Regions from separate parts of the Rhizobium sp. TAL182 genome, predicted to be linked through region 2. Evidence: predicted binding sites of a transcription regulator. Region 2 holds the regulator's gene; each other region holds the start of a gene.
The links. Region 2 encodes LexA, which represses DNA repair genes until DNA is damaged. Its sites were predicted from a motif close to TGTTCNNNNTGTGTTCNG; they were not measured.
Positions count from the first base shown of each region.

Region 1: a site for LexA is predicted at 5,830-5,847, ahead of Tal182_RS16370 (putative DNA modification/repair radical SAM protein). Genes of this name have one in related genera too.
Region 3: a site for LexA is predicted at 1,124-1,141, ahead of Tal182_RS16180 (three-Cys-motif partner protein TcmP). Genes of this name have one in related genera too.

Region 1 covers NZ_CP021024.1:3,230,738-3,238,063, reverse strand. The annotation lists gene Tal182_RS16400 (sigma-54 dependent transcriptional regulator) at 1-373, opposite strand, end outside; gene Tal182_RS16395 (sensor histidine kinase) at 378-2,252, opposite strand; gene Tal182_RS16390 (dicarboxylate/amino acid:cation symporter) at 2,478-3,812, shown strand; gene Tal182_RS16380 (glycosyltransferase family 4 protein) at 4,025-5,083, opposite strand; gene greA (transcription elongation factor GreA) at 5,110-5,586, opposite strand; gene Tal182_RS16370 (putative DNA modification/repair radical SAM protein) at 5,853-7,085, shown strand; gene Tal182_RS16365 (UdgX family uracil-DNA binding protein) at 7,085-7,326, shown strand, end outside.
Region 2 covers NZ_CP021024.1:2,111,718-2,119,043, forward strand. The annotation lists gene lpxB (lipid-A-disaccharide synthase) at 1-668, shown strand, start outside; gene gltA (citrate synthase) at 696-1,985, opposite strand; gene Tal182_RS32710 (hypothetical protein) at 2,252-2,473, opposite strand; gene Tal182_RS10655 (ComEC/Rec2 family competence protein) at 2,450-4,705, shown strand; gene lexA (transcriptional repressor LexA) at 4,686-5,405, opposite strand; gene Tal182_RS10665 (VOC family protein) at 5,604-6,500, shown strand; gene kdsA (3-deoxy-8-phosphooctulonate synthase) at 6,497-7,326, shown strand, end outside.
Region 3 covers NZ_CP021024.1:3,189,393-3,196,718, forward strand. The annotation lists gene Tal182_RS16180 (three-Cys-motif partner protein TcmP) at 1-1,060, opposite strand, end outside; gene Tal182_RS16185 (outer membrane protein) at 1,793-2,419, opposite strand; gene Tal182_RS16190 (hypothetical protein) at 2,559-2,750, opposite strand; gene Tal182_RS32315 (hypothetical protein) at 3,004-3,147, shown strand; gene Tal182_RS16200 (SIMPL domain-containing protein) at 3,467-4,207, shown strand; gene Tal182_RS16205 (hypothetical protein) at 4,802-5,149, opposite strand; gene Tal182_RS16210 (hypothetical protein) at 5,322-5,627, opposite strand; gene Tal182_RS16215 (IS110 family transposase) at 5,858-6,805, opposite strand; gene Tal182_RS16220 (secondary thiamine-phosphate synthase enzyme YjbQ) at 7,039-7,326, opposite strand, start outside.

The sequences.
Region 1 (7,326 bases), 1.1 Mb from region 2:
GCCGACGTTTTTCGCTGGCGCGGCGCACGCTCTGGACGAGCCTGTCGGCGGGGAAGGGTTTGGCGATGAAATCATAGGCGCCATCCTGAATGGCCTGGACGGCCATCGGAATATCGCCGTGGCCGGTCATCAATATCACCGGCAAGTCGGGATCCATACCCTTGAGCGTCGCGAACAGTTGCAGCCCGTCGATCTCGGGCATGCGGATATCGGTGACGACCGGGCCGGCAAAATCGGCCGGCAGCTCGTCCAGCGCCGCTTTGGCGCCGTCATAGGCGGAAACGGAGAAGCCGGCGAGTTCCAGCGTCTGGGCGGTGGCGCGGCGCAGATCGCCGTCATCGTCGATCAAAGCAACGGGTATGCCCATGTCCATGATCTCAAGCCTTTCTCAGATGAACGATGAAGCGGCTTCCCTCGCCATCGCTCTCAACTTCCATCCGGCCGCCGTAATCGCCGACGATATCCTTGGAGATGACAAGCCCCAGGCCGAGACCTTTTTCCTTCGAGGTGTTGAACGGCGTGAACAGGCCCTTGCGGATTTCAGGCGAAATGCCGGGGCCGTTGTCGACGACCGTCAGCGTCACCGTCTCCGCATCGACCGACGTCCTGACCTCGACGCGCCCCTCTTCGCCCTTCGGAGCCACGGCTTCCAGCGCATTCTGAAGCAGGTTGATAAGCACCTGCTCGAGACGGATCCTGCTGCCCATGACCTGCAGCTCGGCCGGCGGCAGCTCGATGTCGAGCGTATCCATGCGGCCGGCAAAGCGGCTGCGCAACAGCATCACCGCCCCTTCGATGACGTCCTTCAAGCCTGTCGGCTCGGCACTGCCGCGGCCCTTGCGGGCGAAGGTCTTCAGTTCCTCGGTGATCGAGCCGATGCGCTCCGTCAGCGCCGCGATGTTCTGAAGATTTTCGCCGGCAGGCGCGGTCTGGCCGCGCTCGAGGAAGGTGCGGGCATTGTCGGCATAGGCGCGGATGGTCGCCACCGGCTGGTTGATCTCGTGGGCGACGCCGGCAGCGACCTGGCCGAGGATCGCCAGGCGGTTGGCCTGCACCAGATCCTGCTGCACCGCCTGCAGTTTCTGCTCCGTATTCCTGTGGCCTGTGATTTCTGCCTGTAGCCGGTCCCGCGCCTGGCTGAGATCCAATGTCCGCTCGGCCACCCGCCGTTCAAGCTCCTCGCGCGCCTGCTGCTCCCTGAATATCCGCAAAGTGACGGCCTGACGGCGGCGCAGCAGGAGGGCTCCGCCTGACAGCAGCGGCAACAGCGTCAGCAAAGTCAGCATGCGAGCCTCGCGAATGCCGGCATCGACGGCCGGCCCGAGCGCCACCAGATGCTGCAACAGCCAGCGCGTCTCAGGGACCGGCGTACCGACATCGAGAAACCTGGTCTTTCCGGCGCCGCCCGGCATGACGATCTCGACGACATCGAGCCTGTCGCCGAGGTGCCGGACAGTATCGAGCGGCAGCGGCTGCAGCGGTGCATCGCCGAATTGCAGGCTTTCGCGGATCGCCGTCAGCCGGTCCTCCGCAATCCGGCCGATCGTCATGAACCGCCATGAGGGAACGCTTGTTATGAGGACGATGCCGCGTTCGTCGACGACGTAGGAGGGGGCCTCGGTGGCGTTCCAGTCGGCTTCAACGTCGTCGAATTCCAGCTTGACGACGACGACGCCGAGGAGGCCGTTGCTGCCCAAGATTCTCTGGGAAATATAGAGGCCGGGTTTCTTGCTGACGGTGCCGAGCGCGAAATGCTCGGCCTGTCCGTTTGCCATCGCAGCCTGAAAATATTCGCGGAAACGATAATCGTTACCGACGAAACTCGTCGGTTCGCGCCAGTTGCTGGCCGAAACCGCCATGCCGTGCTTGTCGATAACATAGATGACGGCGGCCTTCGTGCCTGCCGCCAGCGTTTCCAGCTTCTGGCTGAGCCGCTCGAACGTGCCGGCATTGTTTTCCGCCAGCGCGGCTGCGAGCGCGGTGTCCTGCGAGAGCACGAAGGGAAGCGCCCGGTATTTTTCCAGCACGGTGCGCAGCAGCGCCGCGTTCAGCCTCGCATCCGTGCGAGCCTGCTCTTCGAGGGCGGCCTCTGCCTGCTGCCGGCCGAACTCGCCGCTTGCCCACAGGCTCGCGATCACCGAGAGAAGTGCGATCGCCGCATAGGCCCGCCACATCCGGCGGATGCGACGATGTAGCGGCAGCGAAGGCCACAGCTTTTGCGAGACGGACAAGGACATGTTGGATTTGTGCATCTTTCTGCACGAGATGCAAATGGGTTTGTGCGGATTTCCGCATTTCTTAACGGGCGAGCGGCGGCCATGAATTTTTTTATGTTTGCTAAATCAGCCAGTTAATTCGCCAGTCCAAAACTGGCACGGCGCTTGCGAAAGAGATGGCAACAACGGCTGAGCTGTTGGATTGAAGCGAACGGCTCGGGAGGCCGGAGTTCGTTCCGGGCGAGCCCTTAGGAGGATATCATGATCGCAGCACCATTTGATGCAGTTGCAGACAGCAAGGGCAAGAAGCCTTTTTATACCCATCTTTACGTTCAGGTTCTCGCCGCCATCGCCGCGGGTATCCTTCTCGGCCATTTCTACCCCGAGCTCGGCACGCAGCTGAAGCCGCTCGGCGATGCCTTCATCAAGCTCGTGAAGATGGTCATTGCGCCCGTCATCTTCCTGACGGTGGCAACCGGCATTGCCGGCATGAGCGACCTGAAGAAGGTCGGCCGCGTCGCCGGCAAGGCGATGTTGTACTTCCTGACCTTCTCGACCTTGGCGCTCGTCATCGGCATGGTCATCGCCAATCTCATTCAGCCCGGCGCCGGTATGAATATCGATCCGGCTTCGCTTGACCCGAAGGCCGTCGCCACCTTTGCCGAAAAGGCGCATGAGCAGAGCATCGTCGGCTTCCTCACGAACATCATCCCGACAACAATTGTCGGCGCCTTTGCCGATGGCGACATACTGCAGGTATTGTTCTTCTCGGTGCTCTTCGGCATTGCGCTCGCAATGGTCGGCGAAAAGGGCGAGCCGGTCATCAACATCCTGAATGCGCTGACGGCTCCGATCTTCAAGCTGGTCGCCATCCTGATGAAGGCTGCCCCGATCGGCGCCTTCGGCGCCATGGCCTTCACCATCGGCAAGTACGGCATCGGATCGATCGCCAATCTCGCCATGTTGATCGGCACCTTCTACGTCACCTCGCTGCTCTTCGTTCTCGTCGTTCTCGGCGCCGTCGCTCGCTACAACGGCTTCTCGATCCTGGCGCTGCTGCGTTACATCAAGGAAGAGCTGCTGCTGGTTCTTGGCACCTCGTCTTCCGAGGCCGCACTTCCCGGCCTGATGAACAAGATGGAAAAGGCCGGCTGCAAGCGCTCGGTCGTCGGCCTCGTCATCCCGACAGGCTATTCCTTCAATCTCGACGGCACCAATATCTACATGACGCTGGCCGCACTCTTCATTGCCCAGGCAACAGGCATTCAGCTCTCGTGGGGTGATCAGATCCTGCTGCTGCTCGTGGCGATGCTGAGCTCGAAGGGGGCTGCGGGCATCACCGGCGCTGGCTTCATCACGCTTGCCGCCACACTCTCCGTCGTGCCCTCCGTGCCGGTCGCCGGCATGGCGCTGATCCTCGGCATCGACCGCTTCATGTCGGAATGCCGGGCGCTGACCAACCTCGTCGGCAATGCGGTCGCGACGATCGTCGTGGCCCGTTGGGAAAACGAGCTGGATACAGCGCAGCTCGCTAGAGCGCTGGGCGGTCAGGCGGAAGAGGGCGCTCCGGCCGGCGGACTTCAGCCGGCGGAATAATAACAGGCCGACCTGTTCGTCATTCTGAATATTTGCAGCGGCCCGTCATCCGACGGGCCGTTCGCTTGTCGATAGATTCTCTACGCGACGTCACCCTCGGCCTTGTGCCGAGGATCTGCTGCCCTATCGACCCGAGGCAGATGCTCGGGACAAGCCCGAGCATGACGGAGGAGGGGTGGCCGTCCTTTTCAAGAGGCCGCTTCTCGCTCTGCTCAGCCGCGATTGCCGCCGAGAAGGCGATCGTAGACTGCGCCGATCGCGTTTGCTTCCTTCTCCAGCGCGAAATTCGCCCGGACATGACGCAACGCATTCTCGCCATGCGCGATCGCCAGCGCCGGATCTGCGATATAGGGCGCGATTGCCCGCGTCAGCGCCTCACCATCGCCGGCGGCCACCACGGAGCCGGTCTCGCCTTCGGCGATGAGTTCGGCATAGGCGCCCGCATCCGATGCCACCACGGCGGTCCGTGACGCCATGGCTTCGAGCGGCGTCAGGCCGAAGCCTTCGTTGCGGGAAGGGGCGACGTAAAGCGTCAGGCGGCGATACCAGACCTTGATGTCAGGCACTTCGCCGAGGAAAAGGATACGGTCGGCGAGGCCGGCGGCGGCGACATCGGCCTTGAGCTTTTCGCCAAAGCCCACGTGCTCCGCCGTCACGCGGCCGGAGACGACGGCCGTCCATTCGGGGTGCTGTGGCAAGAGTTCGATCATCGCCTGGACGAAGAGATCGGTGCCTTTCTGATGGCGCACGCGGCCGAAGCAGCCGACGAGATAACGGCCGGGCAGGCCGGTCGCAGCAATGCCGTCCTCGGCCGTTTCCGGCGGATGGAAGAGAGAAAGGTCGACGCCATGCTGGATGACGGTGTGGGGCACCGCGAGGAAGGAGCCGGACCGGTCGCTGGTTGCGATCACTGCGTCCATGCGGCGGATCAGCCATTTCGTATAGGCGGTGTGACGGCGTTGCGCGGCCGAGGTGAAGAGCAGCTTCAGCGGCATGCGCAGGACATGGCGAAGCAGGATGCCAACGGCCATCTCATTGTTGCGGCGGGCGTGCCAGACGCGGTGACGTCGCCTGGCCGGCAGGCGCCAGAGCCCGAAAAGCTGCGCCCATCTCAGTTTCGCCAGCCCGTCCGGCAGGCCGGGGCCAAGCGTTGCTATGCGCATGCCAAGCCGGATCTGGCATGGGATGAGCTGAACGATGGTCGACGTGACGCCGGAGAGCCGGCGCTTGAAATTGGGCGCAATGATCTCGACGTCACGCATATCAGGCAAGGATGGATCTCATGTCTGGCGGGCGATCAGCCCCAGGAAACCTGGAGGATTTCGTAGGCCTTGGAGCCGCCGGGTGCGTTAACCTCGATGGAATCGCCGACTTCCTTGCCGATCAGCGCGCGGGCGATCGGTGAGGAGATGGAGATGCGGCCGGCCTTGACGTCGGCTTCCTGGTCGCCGACGATCTGGTAGGTCTTTTCTTCCTCGGTGTCCTCGTCGACGAGCTTCACCTTGGCACCGAACTTGATCTTATCGCCGGACATCTTGGTGAGATCGATGACCTCGGCGCGCGCCGTCAGATCTTCAAGCTCGGTGATGCGACCCTCATTGTGGCTCTGGGCTTCCTTGGCGGCATGATATTCGGCATTTTCGGAAAGGTCGCCATGGGCACGGGCTTCGGCGATCGCCTCGATGATTCGGGGACGCTCTTCTTGCTGACGCCAGCGCAGTTCTTCCTGCAGCTTGACGAAACCACCCTGTGTCATCGGTACCTTATCAACCATTTTTCTGTCCTTCACTCCTTGTGGCCGCCCGTCTTGCCTCAGCACAGTCAGGCACACACAAAAGAAAACAGGTCCCGAAGGGAACTTCGGAACCGTGCCACAATCCTAGTCGCGTGCTTATAGCAGATCGCCACGGCCGATTTCCAGAAAATTCGCATAAATAAAACGCAACCCGCTGATCCATCGGGTGAAGTGCCCCAAAACGGGGCAGAGGCGGCGGCGGCGGGATTTGACTTTAGGCCATGGAACATATAGAGAACATTCTAATGAAGAAGTCGCTAACCGAACGCTTGGCCATCCTGTCAGATGCCGCGAAATACGATGCTTCCTGTGCCTCCAGCGGCACTGTGAACCGCGATTCGAGCACAAGCGGCGGACTGGGTTCGACAGAGGGTTCCGGCATCTGTCATGCCTATGCTCCGGATGGGCGGTGCATTTCGCTTCTGAAGATCCTGCTCACCAATTTCTGCATCTACGACTGCGCCTATTGCGTCAATCGCTCCTCCAGCAATGTCGAGCGGGCGCGCTTCACGGCGAAGGAGGTTGTCTGGCTGACGCTGGAATTCTACCGCCGCAACTATATCGAAGGCCTGTTCCTGTCGTCCGGCATCATCCGCTCTTCCGATTACACGATGGAGGAGATGGTCCGTATCGTCCGCGAGCTGCGTGTAACGCATCATTTCCGCGGCTATATCCATCTCAAAGCAATCCCGGCGGCATCGCCGCGTCTGATCGAGGAGGCGGGGCTTCATGCCGACAGGCTGTCGCTCAATATCGAGCTGCCGACCGACAGCGGCATCACCCGCTTCGCACCGGAAAAGAAGCCGGCCAATATCCGGCGATCGATGGCGGATCTCAGGCTGAAGATTGAAGCGGCCGGCGAACCGACGCTTAAGACCGGGAAACGCCAGCGTTTCGTCCCGGCCGGCCAGAGCACGCAGATGATCGTCGGGGCGGATGGGGCGAACGACGCGACCATCCTTGCGAGCAGCGGCCGGCTCTACAGCAGCTATGGCCTGCGGCGTGTCTATTATTCGGCCTTCAGCCCGATCCCCGATGCTTCGAAGAACCTGCCGCTGATCAAGCCGCCGCTGATGCGCGAGCATCGGCTTTACCAAGCCGACTGGCTCTATCGGTTCTACGGTTTCGGCATCGACGAGATCACCGCAAACCAGGCGGACGGCATGCTCGATCTCAATCTCGATCCGAAACTTGCCTGGGCGCTTGCTAACCGGGCTGAATTTCCCGTCGACATCAACAAAGCCGAGCGCGAGCGGTTATTGCGCGTGCCCGGTCTCGGCACCAAGACGGTGAAGGCCATCGTTTCGGCGCGCCGTTTTCGCCGGCTCCGGCTCGACGATCTCTTGCGGCTCGGAGTTTCGATCAAGAAGGTCCAAGCCTTCATCTCAGCGGAAGGCTGGTCGCCCCGCCGGCTGATCGACCGCCCGGACCTGCGCGCCATGTTCGAGCCGCAGCCTGAACAATTGTCGTTGCTGTGATGCGCCGGGTCGTGCTTGCGGGACGGGGAGAGCTTGGCGAATGGCGCGATGCCGCACGAGCCCTGGCGGCCGCCGGCATCTTGCCCGAGGAGATCGACTGGCGCGAAAAAAGCACCGAGGCCGATCTTTCGTTTCAACGTGACGCCATGCCGCCGGAGCCTGCGACATCACGCAAGCCGATGACGGTGCCGCCCGCCTTCATCGAGCTTGCGGAGACGGTTCTCTGCCATTCCGATCCGGC
Region 2 (7,326 bases):
GGCATCGTCTGGTCGCCGACCCAGCACTGCTGGAGACGCGTCGCCTGCGCCTGGGAAGGCAGCCAGGTAACGGCCCGATCCTGCTTCTTCCCGGCTCGCGCTCCTCCGAAATCCAGAAGCTTCTGCCTTACTTCGAGGTCGCCACGAATGAACTCGTCGCCCGCAACGGGTCCATGCGCTTCATTCTGCCGACGGTGACACACAGGCAAGCGCTTGTCCGCGAAATCACGGCGGGCTGGGCGGTAAAGCCGGAGATCGTCGTCGGCGCGCAAGCAAAATGGAAGGCCTTTGCCGAGGCCGATGCAGCCATGGCGGCGTCCGGAACCGTTATTCTCGAGCTCGCACTTGCCGACGTTCCCGTCGTCTCCGCCTACAAGGTCGACTGGATCATGCGCATGCTGACATCGGGCATCAAGACCTGGACCGGCGCGCTGCCGAACCTGATTGCCGATTACCCGGTCGTGCCGGAATATCTGAACGATGTCGTTCGCGGCGCAAGCCTTGCACGCTGGATGGAAAGGCTGTCGGCCGACACCTATCAGCTGAAGGCGATGAAGGAAGGTTACGAGCTCATCTGGCAGCGCATGCAGACGGAAAAGCCGCCCGGCGAACATGCCGCCGAAATCCTTCTCGACCTTTTGAAAAAGAAAAAACCCGGCCATTCCTGACCGGGTTTCTTTTGAGCTCTGAAGCGATCAGCGCTTCGAAACCGGGATGTAGTCGCGCTTGGGCTCGCCGACATAGAGCTGGCGGGGACGGCCGATGCGCTGTTCCGGATCCTCGATCATCTCGTTCCACTGCGCAATCCAGCCGACGGTGCGGGCAAGCGCGAAGAGCACGGTGAACATGGTGGTGGGGAAGCCCAGAGCCTTCAGCGTGATGCCGGAGTAGAAGTCGATGTTCGGATAGAGCTTCTTCTCGATGAAATATTCGTCGGTGAGCGCGATACGCTCCAGCTCCATCGCCACTTCGAGCAACGGATCGTCCTTGATGCCGAGTTCGCCCAGCACTTCATGCGTCGTCTTCTGCATGATCTTGGCGCGCGGATCGTAGTTCTTGTAGACGCGGTGACCGAAGCCCATCAGACGGAACGGGTCGTTCTTGTCCTTGGCGCGGGCAATATACTCCGGAATGTGATCGACCGTGCCGATTTCGGTCAGCATGTTGAGCGCTGCTTCATTGGCGCCGCCGTGAGCGGGGCCCCAGAGGCAGGCGATGCCGGCGGCGATGCAGGCGAACGGGTTGGCGCCCGACGAGCCGGCGAGGCGGACGGTCGAGGTCGAAGCGTTCTGCTCGTGGTCGGCGTGCAGGATGAAGATACGGTCCATGGCGCGCGACAGAACCGGATTGACGACGTATTCCTCGCACGGAACGGCAAAGCACATGCGCAGGAAGTTCGAGGCATAGTCGAGATCGTTCTTCGGGTAAACGAAGGGCTGGCCGATATGGTACTTGTAGGCCATGGCGGCAAGCGTCGGCATCTTGGCGATCATGCGCAGGCTGGCGACCATGCGCTGGTGCGGATCGGTGATGTCTGTGGAGTCATGATAGAAGGCCGACAGGGCGCCGACGCAGCCGCACATGACGGCCATCGGGTGCGCATCGCGCCGGAAGCCGGTGAAGAAGCGGCTCATCTGCTCATGCACCATCGTATGGTGCGTGACGCGATAGTCGAAATCCTTCTTCTGCGCGGCCGTCGGCAATTCACCGTAGAGCAGGAGGTAGCAGACCTCGAGGAAATCGCCATGCTCTGCGAGCTGCTCGATCGGATAACCGCGGTGCAGCAGCACACCTTCGTCACCGTCGATATAGGTGATTTTCGATTCACAGGATGCGGTCGAGGTGAAGCCCGGATCGTAAGTGAAGGAAGCGGTGTTCTTGTAGAGAGCACCGATGTCGATGACGCTCGGGCCGATCGTGCCGCTTTTAACGGCGAGGTCGACTGATTTGTCACCGATTTTTATTGTAGCGCTTTGATCCGTCATGCTGATCCTCCGAAATGTCGGTGGCGCCACAAAAGCGCCATAGGGGTTAAGCGTCCTTTCCGATAGCTATATGATCGCAACGCTAATGCCAAGTTACCGTGACGGCATTTTGTGCATTGCGGCATCACCTTTTAGGCACTGCAGCAATGAGCCGCACGCATAGCGGAAGCCGATGATTCGACTGGTCTTTTGCCGCTTAAGATTTTCCCTCATATTTCAATCGATTATCCTTGCCGGATTTGCTTGGAGGTTGCATTCTGGCGACTTTACGGGGTGATCTTGGGCGGGGCATGCAGGAATTGACGACAGCCGAATTGCGGCCGCAAGCGGGCGTCGGCCTTGCCGATCCGCCGGATTTTCCTGCGCCTGCGGTGGTGACTCAATCGGTAAGGACGCAGTCGCAGACCCCATTGCGTCGTCGGCTGCTGGCCACCGCCCGGCAATCGCTGCGTGCCGGAGCCTGCATGCTGGGCGAAGAGGCCGATCATGGCCGCCTGCTGCTGTTCTCGCCGGTCTTCCTCGGAGCCGGCTCGGCCTTCTGGTTTCTCGGCAGATCGGATTTTCCCCTCGTTGCATCGCTGCTCTGCCTGCTGGTGTCGGCGGCCGCGGTTTTCCTCACCGGTCCCAGCCGGCCGGTCTTGCGCGCAAGTTTCATGGCGCTGGCACTTTTCGCCGGCGGCATGCTCACGGCTCAGTTCGAGAGCTGGCGGGCTTCGACGGTGATCCTCGATTCATCCGTGACGACGACGGTGACCGGCCGTGTCGAACGGCGGGAAGGCGACGGCCGCGGGCGCTGGCGCTACATTCTTGCCGTCACCGGCACCGAGGCGCCGGAGCTGAAACGGCCGCCGAGACGCATCACCGCGATCGTCCGGGGCGCCGATGCGCCTTTCGAGATCGGCGACATCATTACCGGCAAGGCACGGCTGACGCCGCCGGCCGGCCCCGCACTTCCCGCGCTCAACGACTTCTCCTTCGGTGCCTATTTCGACGGCATCGGCGCCAACGGTTTCTTCTACGGTGCGCCGGAGAAACTCGACTTGGAGGCAGGCCCGCAGGCGGACAGGTCGACGGACGCGCTGCTCGAATGGCTCTACCGCCTGCGCAGCAGCATCGGCGACCGCATAAGATCGATCCTGCCCGGTGACACCGGCGCTTTTGCCGCTGCCCTGGTGACGGATGAACGGCGCGCCATCTCGAAGACGACGACGGAGGCGCTGCGCCAGTCCGGCCTTGCCCATGTCGTCGCGATCTCGGGCCTCAACATGGCGCTGTCGGCCGGCATCTTCTTCGTCGGCTTCCGGATGCTGCTCAGCCTCTTTCCCGGTGTCGCCCAAGCCTATCCGACAAAGAAATTCGCCGCCGCCGGCGCGCTCATCGCCGTCACCGCCTATTACCTGATCTCCGGTTTCGGGGTTTCGGCCGAGCGCGCTTTTATCATGATGGCCATTATGCTGATTGCCATCTTCTTCGATCGGCCGTCGATCAGCCTGCGCAATATCGTTCTCTCTGCGCTCATCATCATCGCCATTTCACCTTCTGAAGTATTGGGACCGAGCTTTCAGATGTCCTTTGCCGCGACATTGGCTTTGGTATCGGGCTATCAGCTCTGGAAGGACAGGCGTGTCCGCGAAAACGCTTTTCTGAAACTGCCGATCATCAGGCCGGTGGTTGCCGTCGCCGGTTTCTTCGGCGGCGTCTTCCTGACCTCGCTGATCGGCGGCTTTTCCACCGCACTGTTTTCGATCGAGCATTTTCATCGCCTGACGGCTTACGGCCTGCCGGCAAACCTTGCGACGATGCCGATCATCTCCTTCATCGTCATGCCGGCCGGGTTGCTGGCGATGTTGCTCATGCCTTTCGGTGTGGACGCTCCGCTCTGGAAGGTGGTCGGATTCGGCCTCGATCTGGTGATTGCGGTCGCCAAGACGGTGTCCGGCTGGGGCGGTGATATCGGCGTCGGCCGCTTGCCCGCCTGGTATTTCGCAGTAGCGGTGGCAGGCTTTCTGCTGCTGACGCTGCTGCGCACCCGACTGCGCCATGTCGGCACATCGATCATCGCCATCTCGACGCTCATCGTGCTGCTTCTGCCGGCTCCCCGGCCGCCGGATCTGGTGATTTCGGAGGATGGCAGTCTGGTTGCGGTTGTCGCGGCTGAGGCAATAGCTTCCAACCGTGAAAACCCGCCGGATTTCATCTTCGACCAGTGGCAGCGAGCGCTGGTCCTGCCGACACATGATCCGCCGAAGATGCTGGATGGTCCGGCTATCCCGCCGGAAGGAGAAGACCGCCGTGTCAGGCTTTCCCGCGATCAGCAGAACGAAGCGAGCGCAGCGATGCGGGCAGCCGCAGCAGGCGGTGAAGCAAACCGCTTTTCCTGCGTCAAGAAAGCCTGGTGCACATCAAGACTCGGCAATGGCCATATCGTCACCGTCATCGACAATGCCGCCTATCTCGGCCCGGCCTGCGATACGGCCGATATCGTCGTGACCTCGGTCCGTCTGCGCTTCGACAGCTGCCGCTCAGGCGGCACGCTTTTCACCGGCGAGACGCTGCGCAGGACCGGTTCCGTCGAATTGCGCTTCGCCGGTGCCGACCTGGAGGTCACCACCGCCTTCGATGCTTTGTCGCGACCATGGATGCGCCACCGCGCCTATGATTGGCGCAACGATCGTTTTACCGATTCCGGCCCATCCGGCGTCAGTGATAGCGACGGATGAGGCCGACGAGCTTGCCCTGCACCTTGACGCGGTCGGGTCCGAAGATGCGGGTCTCGTAGGCCGGGTTGGCGGCCTCGAGCGCGATCGAGGCACCCTTGCGGCGGAAACGCTTCAGCGTTGCTTCCTCGTCGTCGACGAGGGCAACGACGATATCGCCGGGACTTGCGGTGCTGCCGTTGCGGATGATCACGGTATCGCCGTCGAAGATGCCGGCATCGATCATCGAATCGCCCTTGACCTCCAGCGCATAGTGCTCACCGGAGCCGAGCATATCCGCGGGAACGACGATGTCGTGGGTGTTGTTCTGGATCGCCGAGATCGGAACGCCGGCGGCGATACGTCCCATGACCGGCACAGAGATGGAGTTGCCATTGTCGGCGACCGGCTTTGGCGCAGCGGGGGCGGCGACCGGCTGGGGCTTTCCGAGGCTGCCCTCGATGACGCTCGGCGAAAAACCGCGGCGCTGTTGAAGGCTGGGGTTATAGGCCTCCGGAAGTTTGATCACTTCAAGCGCCCGGGCGCGATTCGGTAGGCGGCGAATGAAGCCGCGCTCCTCGAGCGCCGTGATCAGCCGGTGGATTCCGGATTTCGAGGCGAGATCCAGGGCATCCTTCATTTCGTCGAAAGAGGGAGGGACGCCGGATTCCTTCATGCGCTCATGAATGAAAAGGAGAAGCTCCTGTTGTTTGCGCGTGAGCATCGACGTCAGACCCCGTGATTGAAACAAATCCAGAACAGACACTATATGTTCCATATGTGTTCCGCAAGTAGCTAAATTTCCGTAAAACTTCGCGCCAACTCGTCGAGATTTTTATTTTCATTCGCCGGATTGGTGCACATGTCTTGCATTGAGCGAGGTGCTGTCGCACATCTCTTGCCGGTTTCAGGAGGGATATTCATGAACGCGCATTCCGCCAAGTCGCACCCGCTGGATCATGTCGTGCTGCCCGTGGTCAATATCGATCTGGCGCGTGAAAGGCTCGGCAAGCTCGGTTTCACCGTCGCCGCTGATGCGCGCCATCCCTTCGGAACGGAGAATGCCTGCGTCTTTTTCGCCGACAAGACCTATCTGGAGCCGCTTGGCGTTGCGAGTGTCGAGGAGAGCGAGGCAGCGGCCCGCCAGGGCAATGTCTTCATTGCCCGCAATCGCGCCTTCCGTTTCCGCTGCGGCGAGGAGGGACTTTCTGCGCTGGCCTTCCTCAGCGAGGATGCCGGCGTCGATCATAAGCGCTTCGTCGGCAACGGCGCGAGCGCCGGTGAGATGTTGCAATTCAGCCGGCCGATGCGGATGCCGGATGGTTCGGAGAGCGTCGGCAGCTTCAAGCTGGCCTTTGCAGCTGATTTGCGCGCCCCCGATTTCTTTCTCTTTACCTGCCAGCGCATCAATTCGTTCCCGACAGATCGCGCCGCGCTGGAGACGCATGCCAATGGCGTGATCGGTATCGCCGAGATCGCGCTTTGTGCGCCGGACCCGGCGGCATTCGCCGCTTTCGTCGGACTTGCGATAGGGCAGGCGGCGGCCGAGAAAACCGGTTTCGGCGTGAATATCGCGGCATCGAATGCGAAGATCAGCCTGATGACGCCGGAAGGGCTGGAGGCCTACTTCGAGCTTGTCGTCTCCTCCGCCGATCGTGGCCTGCGCGGCCGGGCAATCCTCTTCACTGTCGCCGATCTTGCCGTGACAGAAGCGCATTTGGCTGCTAACGGGGTGACCTACACGCGCAAGAACAACCGCATTCTGGTGAAGCCCACGCCCGGGCAGGGTGCGCTCTTCGCCTTCGAGGAAAAACGATGAGCACCGACACGAATTCCGAAGTCAGGATCGGCGAAGGCGAAGGCCAGGTCACCTTTTCCAATACCGCCCGCCTGTCGCTGATTGCCGGCCCATGTCAGATGGAGAGCCGCGATCACGCCTTTATGGTCGCCGGCACGCTGAAGGAGCTTTGCGGCAAGCTCGGCATAGGCCTTGTCTACAAGAGCTCCTTCGACAAGGCGAACCGCACCTCGCTCTCGGCAGAGCGCGGCATCGGCCTGGAAAAAGGCATGGAGGTCTTTGCCGACCTCAAGAAGGAATTCGGTTTTCCCGTCATAACCGACGTCCATACGGCCGAGCAATGCGCCGAGGTGGCCAAGGTGGTCGATGTCCTGCAGATCCCGGCCTTCCTCTGCCGTCAGACCGACCTTCTGATCGCAGCCGCCAGGACCGGCCGCGCCGTCAATGTCAAGAAGGGCCAGTTCCTCGCCCCCTGGGATATGAAGAACGTCCTGAAGAAGCTCAATGCCAGCGGCAATCCGAACGTGCTGCTGTGCGAGCGCGGCGCCTCCTTCGGCTACAATACGCTGGTTTCCGACATGCGCTCGCTGCCGATCATGGCGGCGATAGGCGCGCCCGTCATTTTCGATGCGACCCACTCCGTCGCCCAGCCGGGCGGGCAGGGCGAATCCTCGGGCGGTCAGCGCGAATTCGTCGAGACGCTGGCACGCGCGGCAGTGGCGACGGGTATTGCCGGCGTCTTCCTCGAAACACACCAGGACCCTGACAACGCACCATCCGACGGCCCGAACATGGTCTATCTCAAGGACATGCCGCGGCTGCTTGAGAAATTGCTTGCGTTTGATGC
Region 3 (7,326 bases), 1.1 Mb from region 2:
GGGGCTTTCCCTCTGGATCCGTGGCTTTCACGGTACCGGCGTCCTCCATCTTCTTGAGGACCTCTTTATAGTGTTTGCTTAGGTAAGGTCGCCCGATGCTGTGTTGCTGGTAGATCTGCAGCATCGATATGGTTTTTCCGGCATACTCCTGCTTCAACATCCCCTCTAGTTGGTCAAGCGGACGGGCGAGTTCAAACAGGAGCGGCATCGATACATCCGCAGGCGAGTATGCGAACGAGGCAACTCCTTGTTCCGACTTTGTGCTCGCAGACGCCATGATACCTTTCATAACCTCGTAGCCTTTGAAGCTCTTGGAGACAAAGACCAGATGGTGCGTCAGACGTCCCGTATCGTTGCGAAAACGGAAGGGCAGCACGTGCGTGCCTCCCATCTCTTTTAACGCATTCGCCAGTTCCTCAAGGATCATCTGCTCGCGGAGGCCGGGCTTGGTTCCTTCGACCCGCGCTTTGAGCTCGGCTGCTCGGGTGCTTCCGAAAAGGGCCGCCATGTGATCTTGAACCATCGGATTCGAGATACCCAGACTGATACGGTTGTAGTTAAAGAAGAAGACGCAGTCACATCCCCAATCCTTGATCACTCCGTTCACAAGCTTCAAAGACAGACCTTTGTACCCAAACGGATCCAGAAAGGTGAACGAGGGTATGAGTCGCGTTTTTGCGAAATATTCTTCTGCATCTTTGTTGACCGGATTGCAATTGACTGTCGGCGGGTTCTTTAATTTTTCGATCCCTGGCAATGAGTTGATTTCTGCTTGCAGGGTCTGGGTTTTGTTCTCATCCATGTCGTTAAAAAAGGTCACAAGCGCTTCGCTTATCTTTGGGCTCTCGATCGCCTTCTGAAGTACGAGCAAAGGTGTAGAGGCGGCACCATCCCGGTAGCGGCCGGGTCCGGCATACAAGTCGATATACGCGATTTTGCCACCACCAAATTCCTTGGTAGCGGGAAGAACAATGTTCGCCCACGCGGCAAAATACTTTTGCACAATCTCGGCCTTCACCGCAGATTGATCACCGCGCTCCTCGAAAAACTTCGCTGTCATAGGTGCCACCACATACGGTTGAATCGGTAAGTGATGGTATTGAGGATCAGGCATAGAACACAATAGAACATAGAGAGAACGTTAGCAATCTCTTGTTGAGATCGATAATACCGCCCCTGAGTCCGGTCTGCATCGTGCGCGTGACACATTTGGAAGGACGGAACTACCTGCGGCGGTTGGTAGGCGGGCCAATACCTTCCCGCCAGGCCCCCCGCTTCGATTCTTTGATTTCGCTAAGAAAAGTCGAGATCCAGAGATTTTGGCGGATCGGCCAATATCTTTTTTGGTTATCGCCTCCAGAATTCGAGGTTCTTCGTCAGGCAGGTGCGGCATCACCGAAGAAATTTCGATATAGCAATTTCAATGATTTGAGGGCGCCTCAAACCTTTTCGACGGTTCTTGAAGCCGCCTCGAAGAAATCGCCGCCCTCAGCTACCGTCTGGCTCCGCGGCGGTTTTCCATCGTGCCCGGTGTCAAATCCGTTGCCACCTCAATTGCCGAACCCCTCCTCTAGAACCCCGGCATTCCAGGGCTTTGGCGGCTGTTCCCACGAATTATCAGATTTTCCGGTAATTGCGGATCCTGGTGTCAAACAACAACGACTGACTTCGCTCTACGTGTTTCCAAAGTGCGTGCTTTGAAAGTGGCACGTGGTGCTGTCATTATTGTCGTGCGCAAAAAAGCCCCGCTTTTTTGGCGGGGCTTTGGTACTGCTGATCCAACCGACAGTGCTTAGAACTTCACGCCGATTCCAAACTTGAGTTCGTGCTGGTTGAGGTCGACATCGACACCGAGAATGTCTTTCTCGCCGAAGTCGTTATACCGATACTCGCCGCGGGCGAAGATGTTGTTGGTGATGGCAAAGTCGACGCCAGCGCCGACAGTGTAACCGTTGAAGGTCTCCGTTTCCTTGTCGGATCCCGGCAGGTCTACATATCCGCGCGTGGCGGTCCAACCAGCCGCACCATAAAGCAGCGCCCTGTCAAAGGCGTAGCCGACACGGCCACGAACAGCGCCGGCCCAATCAGTCCCGACATCCGCCCCCAGCGCTTCCTCTTCGTTCCAGTTGTATTCGAGGTTGCCCTCGATACCGACAACGATGTTGTTGTCGAACTGGAAATTGTAACCCGCAAATGCACCGAAAACGCCGCCGTTAAAGTCCTGAGAATCGCTGGCGCCGCCGGCGCTGAAGTCACCGTTTAGCCAACTGGCGCCGCCATCGATGCCGAGATAGGGGCCTGACCAGGTGAAAGCTGGCGCAGCCGCAACAGGTGCGGCCGGCACGTCCTGCACGGCATCCGCTGCAAATGCGCCCGTTGCGACAAGTGCTAGAAAAGTGGTGGCGATCGTGAGCTTCATGTTCGTGACCCCATGTCTTACAACACAACTGCAGGCTACAGCCTAACTCAACAAATAGCTGTAACGCCAAAGACACACTCGCAGGACCATACGGTAGAGAACATATCCGCCGAAGCGGTCGTGGCAAGTATCGCGCCTTCTAATAACTGCAAGACCGCCCATCGCCAGGTCTAAACCCATCGGCGCAGGCATGATTCAGGGGGCGACTCTCCTGATAGTAACCGCCGCTGATCGACGACGTCTGATCGACGCTTCCCGTCGTACAGGCCGAAATGATCGTTGAAAGGCTGATCAGCGTTCCGGTCGCGATAAAGGCGAAAAATCGGTTCATCTGAGGCTCTCCTTCGGAGGGGCATCGCTTTGCCCCAAGCCGGCAATCTACCACGCCGCGGCGAGAACCGGCGTTGATTCATGGCATCGGCTGCTCTTGCCGGCCTCTTGTAACGCTAAAGTGATCGCCTTTCCGCCCATCTTTTCAAGCCCCTGCGCTGTCACATAACTGTCATGCAAAATTGCCCATTGTTATGGCAGCCTGCGCAAAATATATGCCGCCGGCTAACAAAAAAAAGAATGAGTGAACTGCCATGAGCATACAGAAACTTTTCAACCGCAATCTCCTGACCCGTTTCGTCGCCGGTCTCGGTGCGGTTCCCCAGCGCATTCGCGAAGCCCGCGAAGAGCGCAAGCCCGCGATTCATCCCTCCTTCATGGATGATTTCGGCGCCTGACGCGTGGCAAGCCGCCGCCGGCGGCTCCTAATCGAGCGGCGGCGGACAATTCTTTTCGGAACCAGATTCGATCGACCGGCCGGCCTTCGTCCCGCCCGCCAATCCTGCCGAACTCGACATAGCCGAGTGTCGGATAAGGAGGACGCTTTACCGTGTCCGCCCTCTGCCGCGGGCCTACCGGGGCCGGCGCAGCACCCCTCTCCTCCCGCACCCTCACATTTTTCTCCCGATCCGCATCCGCCCCTTCCCTTCCGCCGCAATAGCTTCACAATCAACCGACAGAAAGCTCATCCGGGAAACGACAACTAGGGAATGAAACATGGCGCCGATTCTGTCCAAGACACTTGTGATGACTGCTCTTTTGGCCCTGCCGCTCGGCGGTGCCGCACCCGCCTTGGCGCAAGAGGCAAAGCCGCGTGAGGCGGTGATATCGGTGACGGGCGATGGCGAATCGGCCGTGGCGCCCGATATGGCCATCGTCAATCTCGCCGTCGTCAAACAGGCGAAGACCGCCCGTGAAGCGCTCGACGAGAACAACAAGGCGATGAACGACGTGCTGAAGGCGCTGAAGGACGGCGGTATCGCCGAGCGCGATCTGCAGACATCAGGCTTCTCCATCCAGCCCCAGTATAATTATCCGCAGCCGGTTGACGGCCAGCAGCAGCAGCCGCAGCTGATCGGCTACCAGACGATCAACTCCGTCACCGTGCGCCTGCGCGATCTTTCCAAGCTCGGCCAGGTGATCGACCAGTCCGTCACCCTCGGTATCAACCAGGGCGGCGACATCCAGTTCACCAACGACAAGCCGGAAGCGGCGTTCGAAGAGGCGCGCAAGAACGCCGTCGCCGAAGCCGTCAAGAAAGCGAAAACGCTGAGCGAAGCCGCAGGCGTCAAGCTCGGCCGTATCATCGAAATCAACGAGAATGTGCCGCGCCCGCTGCCGCAGCCCGCTTATCGCGCCACGATGATGAAGGAAGCCGACGTAGCCGCCGTCCCCGTCCAGGGCGGCGAGAACAATTACACTGTCAGCGTCACCGTGACCTTCGCCATCGAGCAGTAAATGGAAGCGGCAGCGCGTCTATTTGAGGGCGCGCGATAGGCAGCAGATCCGCGGCAGGTTGATGCTGCGCGTTTGCGCCGGCGCCGCCGAAGACCCCTCCCCACAAGGGGGCGGGGCTTGGAGCTTTTCCGGGTTAGCTTGAAGCATTCTGCCGGGGCAGGGTTTCGTCACAGAGGCGATTGGCGGTGGGCATACCTCCAGGTACGTCCGAGCCGATCGCCTCTGATCCTGGCGGAAACATGCCCGGCCCACCGGCCGCACCGCTTCGCCGCGGCGAAGCGATCAGTGCGTCCGGCGCTTCCCAAGTCTTGCAGATTTGCCTGGCAAATCTGCGGGAGGGTTGGCTGAAACGGGCCGGCTGATCGACCGGTCGGCTTGGCCGTAGAGCTGGGCTACGGCGCGCGCCGGCCGGTCGACCATCCGACTCCGTTTGAGCCAACAGAATGCTTCAATCTAACCCGGAAAAGCTCTAGATGCCGCAAACTGCGCGCAAAGGAATCCCACAAAAAGAAAACCGCCCTTGCCGATCGGGGAGACTGGCAAAGGCGGCTCTGGCGGCCGCACCGGGGAGACGAGGCCCGTATTCTGCAAAAATCAGCGGCGCAAAGCGGGGCAGCCGCGGACGTTGGCGAAGCTCATTTCGTCGGGGCCTCGGCGGGTCCAGCCCTGGACGATGACGCGGCGCGGGGTGATGTCGACGACGCGCGGGCGGCGGAAGCCCCAATCGCGGGCGAGATCTTCGGCCAGCCGCGGATCGCAGCCGCGCGGGCGGCGCCGGTCGAAGCCTGGCGGCGGAGGCGGACGGCGATAATCGCGCGGCGGATCACGATCCTGATCGCCGATAATGATACTGAATTGGGCGGCCGCCGGGACCACGGTGCCGGCAAGAGTACCGGCGGCAAGCATGGCGGCAAGACCCGCCTTTGCCAGAAACTGCATCATCGAAAAACCTTTCGTTCTATAGTCGGTGCGGTCGAGCCGCCCTCGCCACTCTCCGCATCACGCCGAAGAGTCAGTGGAATCACTTATACAAATCAGAGAAGAGACGGCTGAAAGTGTCGCCGTCAAGGCAAAAGGGGCGGCAAGCGCATGTCGGCGCTTGCCGTTCCGGTGTTCAGCGCCGGATCAGCGGGCAACCTCGGACATTGGCGAAGACCATCCTGTCCCAGCCGCGACGGTCGCGCCCGGCGACGACGACGACACGCGGCGACATGCGGGTAATGTGGGCTCTGCGCAGGCCGAAATCGCGCGCCTTGCGCACGGCGTGCATCGGCGAGCAGCCGCGGATCGGACGATGATATTGCGCCTCGACGATGAAGTTCGTCTGCGGCCCTGCGGCTGCCGCCGTGGAAACAGTGGCCGGAATGGATGAGAGGGCGAGCACTGCGGCAAGGCAAGCCTTGGTGAGGAAATGCGTCATGGAGTGTCTCCGTCGATTGGTCTTTTAAGCTCTCCCTTCAGGGATTGCCTCGACACTAAACGCGGCAAGCTGAATGCTGTTCGAACTGGCCATTCAGTTTGCATTCACAAGAAGATGAGCGGTTTTCGACGGCTCTTCTTTCGATCGGGATTCGCCCGATCTCTCGTCCGAGGGAGACCGCTCATCACCCGCCCCCGTCCTTCGAGGCTCCGGCCTATGGCCTACGCGTCTCAGCAACCGTGTTGTTGGGGTTCGCTCCATGGGGTTCGTCTTTTGATAATCGTGTTGATCATGACGATGAATTTCCGCATGGCAGCGACGAGGGCGACCTTGGGTGGTTTGCCGGCATCGCGCAGTCTTTTGTGGAAGGCCTTGATGGCCGGGCTGCAACGGATGGCCGAGAGCGTTGCCATGTAGAGAGCGCATCGGACGGTGGCGCGGCCGCCGGCGATGTGGCGCTGGCCACGCCAGGTGCCGCTGTCGTGGGCGACCGGGGCGACGCCGACGAGGGCTGCGAGCTTCTTGTCGTCGATGGCGCCGAGTTCGGGCAGTTCGGCGATGAGCACGGCGGCGCCGACCTCGCCGATGCCTGGCACGGTCAGCAGCAGGTCGCGGCGTGCGGCCATGTCGGGCTCGGCCTCGATGGCAAGCGCGATGGCGGCATCGACGCGGGCGAGCTGGCTCTTGAGGGCGGCGAGGGTCTCGCCAATCAGCGCGGCGACGGCTTGCGGGGCATGTTCGAGGCGGTTCTTCTCGGCGACCGCCATGTCGATGAGCTGCCGGCGGCGGGCGACGAGGGCAGCAAGCGCGATGCGGCCGTCGTCGATATGGGGGATCTGTGCCGGCCGCATCGCTCTGGCGAAGTGGAGAATGACGCGGGCGTCGACCTGATCGGTCTTGGCCAGCCGCCCGCTGGCCCTGGCGAAATCGCGCACTTGGCGGGGATTGACGACGGCGACGGCAATGCCGGCGGCCATCAGCGTCCTGACGAGCGCCATCTCATAACCGCCGGTGGCTTCGACGACGACCAGCTCGGCGCCGGCTATCGCCGTCGCCAGCGCGGTCCGGCCCGGCGCGTCGTTGTCAAAGCGGCCAACGGCGCTTTTGCCCTCGACGGCCACGTCGAAATGGGCTTTCGAGACATCGATGCCGACCATGAAAGCTTGCGGGAGACGCATGGGTGCTCCTCCTTGCAACGCGGGCTCAAGGCCCAATCAACCATTCGAGCGAAGACATGGCGACGGAGATGCTCGCTGAGGCACGAGTTCAAAACCCAGGGATGACACGCATCCCCGTCGCGCAACCCCACTATACAGCAACGGCAACGTACAAGGATGAGGGCTGATCGGTGTGCCGTGTGGCCGGTGGGTTGTTCGATGTGCCGTAGCTTCGGCAAAGACGCGCGGCGACCTCAGCCCCCGAGATGCAGCACGATTTCGCGCCGGTGCGGCCGGTCGCGGTGTTCGAAGAGATAGAGGCCCTGCCAGGTGCCGAGCGTCAAGCGTCCCCTGGCGACCGGAATGCCGATCGACACCTGCGTCAGCGCCGCCTTGATATGCGCCGGCATGTCGTCCGGGCCCTCGGCCCTGTGCACGACCCAGCCCATCGATGGATCGGAGGCCGGCGGCACCAGCCGGCGGAAGAAGGCGAGAAGATCGGTGCGCACGTCGGGATCGGCATTTTCCTGGATCAGCAGCGA